3 regions of the Xanthobacter flavus genome follow, and region 1 is predicted to be linked to each of the others. Evidence: predicted binding sites of a transcription regulator. Region 1 holds the regulator's gene; each other region holds the start of a gene.
The links. Region 1 encodes PhoB, which activates phosphate uptake and scavenging genes when phosphate is short. Its sites were predicted from a motif close to TGTCATNNANCTGTCAT; they were not measured.

Region 1 (2,268 bases):
GGTGCGCCTCGAAGTGGTGGCGCGGTCCATCGATCTCAGCCCCCGCCTGGTCTCGGTGCAGACCAACAAGGGCACCGTCACCGGCCGCACGGTGATCGTCGCCGTGCCGCCCAGCGTCATCGCTGCCGGCAAGCTGCGCATCGGCCCCACCTTTCCCCCGCGCTACCGCACGGCAGTGGAGAAGATCACCCTTGGGGCGTTCGACCACATCGGCTTCCGCCTGCCGCGCAATCCCGGCAACCTGGGCGCCGACGAGCTGATCTATTTCCGTGCCGACAGCCCGCGCGCCTATGCGCTGCGCGCCCGCATCGGCGGCAGCGATCTCTACAGCCTGGAGGTGGGCGGCGCCGTGGCGGCCGGCCTCGCCGATAGCCCGCCCGAGGCCGCCGCGTCCTTCGTGAAGGCGGCGCTGACCCGCGAGTTCGGCGCGGATGCCGGCGCGCGCGTCGGCAAGGTGTTCGCCACCCGCTGGAGCAAGGAGCCGTGGGCGCTGGGGGCCTTCTCCTGCGCGCTGCCAGGGTTCGGCAACATGCGCCGCGCCTTCACCGACACGGTCGGCGGACGCCTCGTCTTCGCCGGCGAGCATACCCACGAGACCCTCTGGGGCACGGTCGGCGGCGCCTGGCTCTCCGGCGAGCGCGCGGCGAAGCAGGCGCTGGGGCTGATCGGGGTGCGGACGGGGTGAGGGGGCGGGCCGTATGGCCGTCGCCGCGCGCTCTTAATCTTCCGCCCCGTCATCGCCCGCCTCGTGCGGGCGATCCACTTCTCGGCTGGAGGGGTGCCCGATTTTCGGTGCAGCCGGACGAGCGGACGCGTGGATCCCCCGGCCGAGCCGGGAGATGACGGCGCTCAATTGGAGAGGTCGGAGCCTCAAAAAGCCCGCGCGGCGCCTGAGCGAAGACAACGCCCCAAAAGCCCGCGCGGCGCCTGAGCGGAAGCAACGCTCAATGCGCGCGGGCGAACATCTCGTTGAAGGAATAGCCGGCGCCGCGCACGGTGCGGATGGGGTCGGACTGGCGGCCGCGGTTGATGGCCTTGCGCAGGCGGCCGACGTGAACGTCCACCGTGCGCTCGTCGATATAGACGTCCTGGCCCCATACGCCGTCGAGCAATTGCTCGCGGGAGAAGACGCGGCCGGGGCTCTGCATCAGGAATTCCAGCAGGCGGAACTCGGTGGGGCCGAGATGGATCTCGCGGCCGGCGCGGTGCACCCGGTGCGTCTCGCGGTCGAGTTCGATGTCGCCGGCGCGCAGGAGCGTCGCCACATGCTCGGGCTTGGCCCGGCGCAGCAGGGCGCGCACGCGGGCGAGCAGCTCGGGCACGGAGAAGGGCTTCACCACATAATCGTCGGCGCCGGTGGCGAGGCCGCGCACCCGCTCGGTCTCCTCGCCGCGGGCGGTGAGCATGATGACGGGCAGGCGCTCGGTTTCCGGCCGGGTGCGCAGCCGCCGGCACAATTCGATGCCGGAGAGGCCGGGCAGCATCCAGTCGAGGATGATGAGATCCGGCACGCTCTCCCGCAGCCGGGTCTCGGCCTCGTCGCCGCGTCCCACGCTTTCGACGCCGTAGCCCTCCGACTCCAGATTGTACCGGAGCAGGAGGGTCAACGGCTCTTCGTCCTCGACGATCAGAATACGCGCCGGCACTTTGGTCTATCCGTCACTATCGGGGCTCCGCGCCCCGTCTTCAGGTCTGTTGGATCAGCTCTGAACGGTTGTGGTGCGGCCCGGGAAGGGCAGGGTGGTGTCGCTGGAGGCGTCCGCCTTCGGGCGGGTCTCCGGCAGGTTCTGACCCGTGACCATGTAGTGGACGATCTCCGCGATATTGGTCGCGTGGTCGCCGATGCGCTCGATGTTCTTGGCGCAGAACAGCAGGTGCGTGCACACCGAGATGTTGCGCGGATCCTCCATCATGTAGGTGAGGAGCTCGCGGAACAGCGAGGTGTACATGGTGTCGATGGCGCCATCGCGGCCCCACACTTCCACCGCCTTGGCGTCGTTGCGGGCGGCGTAGGCGTCGAGCACTTCCTTCAGCTGCTCCAGCACGAGGTCGGAGATGTGCTCCACCCCGCGCACGAGCTTGGCCGGATGATACTCGCCCTCGATGGCGATGACGCGCTTGCCGACGTTCTTGGCGAGGTCGCCGATGCGCTCCAGGTCGTTGGCGATGCGGATCGCGGCGACGATCTCGCGCAGGTCGATGGCCACCGGCTGGCGCTTGGCGATGACCAGGATGGCCCGGTCCTCGATCTCGCGCTGAACCTGGTCG
Region 2 (2,268 bases), 2.1 Mb from region 1:
CTCACTCATGCCGGGCCTACCGCCGGAGCCTATTTGCAGGTGTAGCTGACGCCCATGGCGTCGTCGATCTGCCGCACCACCGCCCAGGTGTCCTTGAAGGTGATGGGGATGAACTTCTCCTGCGGCGGCTCGGCGGACTTGAACTCCTTCTGCAGGCCGGTGCCATCCCAATTGAAGCTGAAGAACGCCTCTTTCACCTTGGCGGCGAGCTCGGGCTTCAGATTGTAGGCATAGCCATAGCCGGTGGTGGGGAAGGTCTGCGACTTGTAGATCGTCACCACCTGCTCGGGTTTGATCACGCCGCGGGCGATCATGCGCTTCATCACCGAATTGGCGACGGCCGCTGCCGGATAATCCTCGTTGGCGACGCCGATGATGGAATTGTCGTGCTTGCCGGAGAAGGCGGGTTCGTAATCCTTGCCCGCCTCCATGCCGAACTGCGAGCGCAGCAGCGCGGACGGCGCCTTGTAGCCGGAATTGGAGGTCTCCGAGGTGAAGGCCATCTTCTTCCCCTTGATGTCCTCGACCTTGGTGATGCCGGAGCCGGGATAGGTGATGATCTCCATCTCGTAGCCGTAGGCACCGTCCTTGGAGGCCATCATGGCGAACGGCACGAAGCCGGAGCAGGCGACGGCGATGGGATTGGAGCCGGTGTTGAAGCCGGCCACATGCAGGCGCCCGGCGCGCATGGCTTCCAGCTGCGCGGCATTGGACTGCACGGGGAAGAACTGCACCTTCTTGCCCGTCACCTTGGCGAGATGGTCGAGGAATTCGGCCCACACCTTCGCATAGACTGCGGGGTCCTCCACCGGGGTATAGGCGAAGATGAGGGTGTCGGGGTCGAGCTGCTTCGCCGGGTCCGACGGGGTATCGGCCACCATGTCGCCATTGGTGTCGGAAAAGCGCGGGTCGAGCTTGAATTCGGCCTGGGCAAAGGACGGCGCCAGCATGGTCGCCGCGAGCATGGCGGCACAGGTCAGGGAGCGCAGGAGCGACATGGCTTCATCTCCGATTGGATCGCATCTTCAGTACGACTGTTGTGTGACGCACCGACTACGATGCGGCCGGCTCAACTGCTCGGCAGGGCACTGCCGGGCCTGGCCTTCTCCAGGGCGCTGGCGTGGGTCGGCAGCAGCAGGGTGGTGAGCCAGCAGATGCCGAGCATGACGGCGGAGCCGGCGAGGCAGGTCGTGATGCCCCCCACCTGGTAGAGCAGGCCGCTGAGGAGGGTTCCGGCGAAGCGCCCGGCGGCGTTCGCGGCATAATAGAAGCCGACGTCCTCGGCTGCCTTCTCCGATCCGGCATAGGCCAGGATCAGGTAGGAATGCAGGGAGGAGTTCACGGCGAAGGCGGCGCCGAAGATGGCGAGCCCGATCACGACGATGATGTCCGGCCGCAGGGGTGTCACGGCGAGGAGCACGGCGATGGCCACCGGCACCAGAGCGAGGCCGAGCGCCCACCAGCGCGCCGCTGGCACTTCCTTGGACAGGCCGTCCGGGCTGCGGCTCACCACGGCGGGCGCGGATGCCTGCACGATGCCGTAGCCGATGGTCCACAGCGCGAGGAAGCCGCCCACCATGGGAAAGGTCCAGCCCATCCCATAGAGGAAGACCGGCACGCCCACCACGAACCACACGTCCCGCGCGCCGAACAAGGCGACGCGGGCAGCAGCGAGCAGGTTCACACCCCGGCTCTTGCCGAACAATTCTCTTGCCGAACTACTCGCCTTGGCCTTGCCCATCATAGGCGGCAGGGACAGCAGCACGCCGAGAAGCACCAGCGCCAGCACGGCAGCCATGAGCCACAGCGACAAGCGAAAGCCGAACGCCTCCAGGAGCACGCCGCCAAGAAAGAAGCCGAAGCCCTTCATGGCATTCTTGGAACCGGTGAACCACGCCACCCAGCGAAACAGGCGCCCCTCGGCGTTACCCTTGGCCTCGGCCTCCGTCACCTTGATGGCGGACTTGGAGGCGGTCTTGGTGAGGTCCTTCGCCACGCCGCACACGCCCTGCGCCGCCACCACCCAGGCAACAAGAACGGCCGTTTCCCAGGTGGGCGACATGGCGGAGAGCAGCAGGAAGCCGGCGATCTGGGTCGTGAGCCCGACTGTCAGCATACGGGTGATGCCGAAGCGGGCGGCGAGCCAGCCGCCGATGAAGTTCGCCCCGATGCCCGCCGCCTCGTAGAGCAAGAACAGGAAGGCGAGGGTGAAGGGCGAGTAGCCGAGCTTGAAGAAGGTGAACAGCACCAGCATGCGCAAGGCGCCGT
Region 3 (2,268 bases), 2.2 Mb from region 1:
CAGCAAGCCGAGATGGACGGACATGGTGTTGTGCGGCACGGCCAACAGGCGCGCGATGTCGCCTGCCGGTAGGCCATAGGGCACATAGCGCAACAGCAGGCGATAGGTTTCGAGACGCGTGCCCTGGGAGAGCGCATCGAAAATCCGGGTTGCGTCGTCTGCGTTCAACCGTGTCGCGTCCATCTCACCTCACCGAACAGATGGGTCTGTGCACGAGGGCCAGACCTGTCAGACCCCACCTTTAAAGGTCTTCGCCCAATAATCCTTCACCTGCTGAACCAGCGCCGGCGGCAGGGGAACATAGCCAAGCTCCGAGGCGGCTTTTTCCCCGTCCCCGAGAGCAAACCTCCAGAATTCGAACGCCACCTGGCTGTTGGCCGGGACTTTCGGTTCCTTGTACATGAGCGCAAAGGTCGTCGCAGCGATCGGGTAAGCGTCGGGCGCAGCGGAATCGTTGATGACCACGAAGAAATCCCTCGCAGCGGTCCAATCAAAGCTCAATGCTGCAGCCTGAAACGATGCTGCGCTCGGCGCTATGAACTTGCCGGCGCGATTCTGCACCAGGCCGTAGGCGAGCTTCGCCTGCACGACGTAAGTGAACTCGACATAACCAATGGAATTCTTGACTCGCTTGACCTCGGTCGACACGCCCTCGTTGCCACGTGCGCCCGTCCCTACGGGCCAAGCCACGGAGCTGCCTTCACCCACCTGCTGCTTCCACTCGGGGCTCGCTTTGGCGAGATAAGACACCCAGTTGAACGTGGTGCCAGATCCATCGGCACGATGCACCACCACGATCTTCGCGTCGGGCAATTTCAGATCGGGATTTAGGGCCTTGATGGCGGGATCGGACCAGGTGGCGACCTTGCCCAGATAGATGTCGGCCAAAAGGGCTCCGGTGAACCGGATCTGGCCAGGGCCCACGCCGTCCACATTCAACACCGGTGCGACGCCGCCGAACACGATAGGGAACTGGCCGAGGCCGTATTTCTCCAATTCGTCGGGCTTCAGGGGCTTGTCGGAGGCTCCGAAATCGGCGGCGCCATCCTTGATGCGATTGATGCCGGCGGATGAGCCCACCGACTGGTAGCCGACAAGGTGGCCCGTTCGCTCACGGAACAATTCTGCCCACTCCCAAATGATGGGATAGGCGAAGGTGGAGCCGGCACCCCGCACCTCGCCCGCATGAGCGGCAGGCGTGAGAAAGGATATGGCCGCAATCGCAGTGGCGGTGGTCAAGGCAAAAATGCGGTTCACGGCTGCCTCCCTGTTCCATCGACAACCGCTCCAAGGCTTACCCTATCAGCGTCGTTATGTCGATTGGCGTAGACAGATCGCTATATTATGCTTATGTCACTTCCGTGACGCACCTGAGAGGCACACCTTCCGCAGCGACAGCGCAATTGTCGATGCGTCCATGCTAGCAGAAATAATTTAAAAGGCATGGCGGACTGCCTCAAGGTACAGTTTCGCACATGGTGCATTTTTCACTCGTAGAATTTATATATTCGACCGATTCAGGATGTTATTATCCCGCGAGTCCGTCTCTATATACTGTCGCCTAGTATCATATTGTACCTGAATCCATCCCATTGTCGAACTTTGTATTGTACTTATTCCACCAAGAATGGAATATATAATTTTAAGAACGCCTAATATTACAATCAACATTGACGGAAATTCTATATATACACCAAATGTCATCATTTAGTTACATAAATTACTAGAGCCGCTTATGCTGGGCGCGAGCTCCAAGGCCCTGGCGACATCGTCCAGGAAACGCATCCATGAAGATCACCACTCTCGCGAGCGCCTTCGCGCTACTTGCCGCCGGCGCGGCGCTCAACGGCGCGGCGGCCCAGGCTCTGGTCAAGGCTGACGGTCGTCTACGGCGTTCCCCGTGACCGAGGCCATGGCAGAGGAGTTCCAGAAGCAGAACAAGGACATCAAGGTCACTGTCGGCATCGGCGGCAGGGGCGGCGGCTTCAAGAAGTTCTGCCGCGGCGAGACCGACATCTCCAACGCCTCGCGGCCGATCACCGCGAGCGAGCAGAAGGCCTGCAAGGAAGCCGGCATCGAATATATCGAATTGCCCGTGGCGCTCGACGCTCTCACTGTCATCGTCCACCCGTCCAATACATGGGCCAGCGAGATGACCGTTGCGGAGCTGAAGAAGATCTGGGAGCCCGAGGCCCAAGGCAAGATCACCAATTGGAAGTAAGTCCGCGACAGCTTCCCCGATCGTCCGCTGGCGCTCTACGGAGCAGG

Region 2: phnD (phosphate/phosphite/phosphonate ABC transporter substrate-binding protein) is a predicted target of PhoB. The motif match lies at 1,031-1,047, and genes of this name have one in related genera.
Region 3: pstS (phosphate ABC transporter substrate-binding protein PstS) is a predicted target of PhoB. The motif match lies at 1,351-1,367, and genes of this name have one in related genera.

The regions. Positions count from the first base shown of each region.
Region 1 covers NZ_JAGGML010000001.1:2,300,208-2,302,475, reverse strand. Annotated here, with positions in the region: gene J2126_RS11125 (flavin monoamine oxidase family protein) at 1-685, shown strand, start outside; gene phoB (phosphate regulon transcriptional regulator PhoB) at 945-1,646, opposite strand; gene phoU (phosphate signaling complex protein PhoU) at 1,701-2,268, opposite strand, start outside.
Region 2 covers NZ_JAGGML010000001.1:186,403-188,670, reverse strand. Annotated here, with positions in the region: gene phnD (phosphate/phosphite/phosphonate ABC transporter substrate-binding protein) at 30-965, opposite strand; gene arsJ (organoarsenical effux MFS transporter ArsJ) at 1,070-2,268, opposite strand, start outside.
Region 3 covers NZ_JAGGML010000001.1:104,063-106,330, forward strand. Annotated here, with positions in the region: gene J2126_RS00490 (helix-turn-helix domain-containing protein) at 1-168, opposite strand, end outside; gene pstS (phosphate ABC transporter substrate-binding protein PstS) at 229-1,257, opposite strand; gene J2126_RS25135 (substrate-binding domain-containing protein) at 1,901-2,221, shown strand.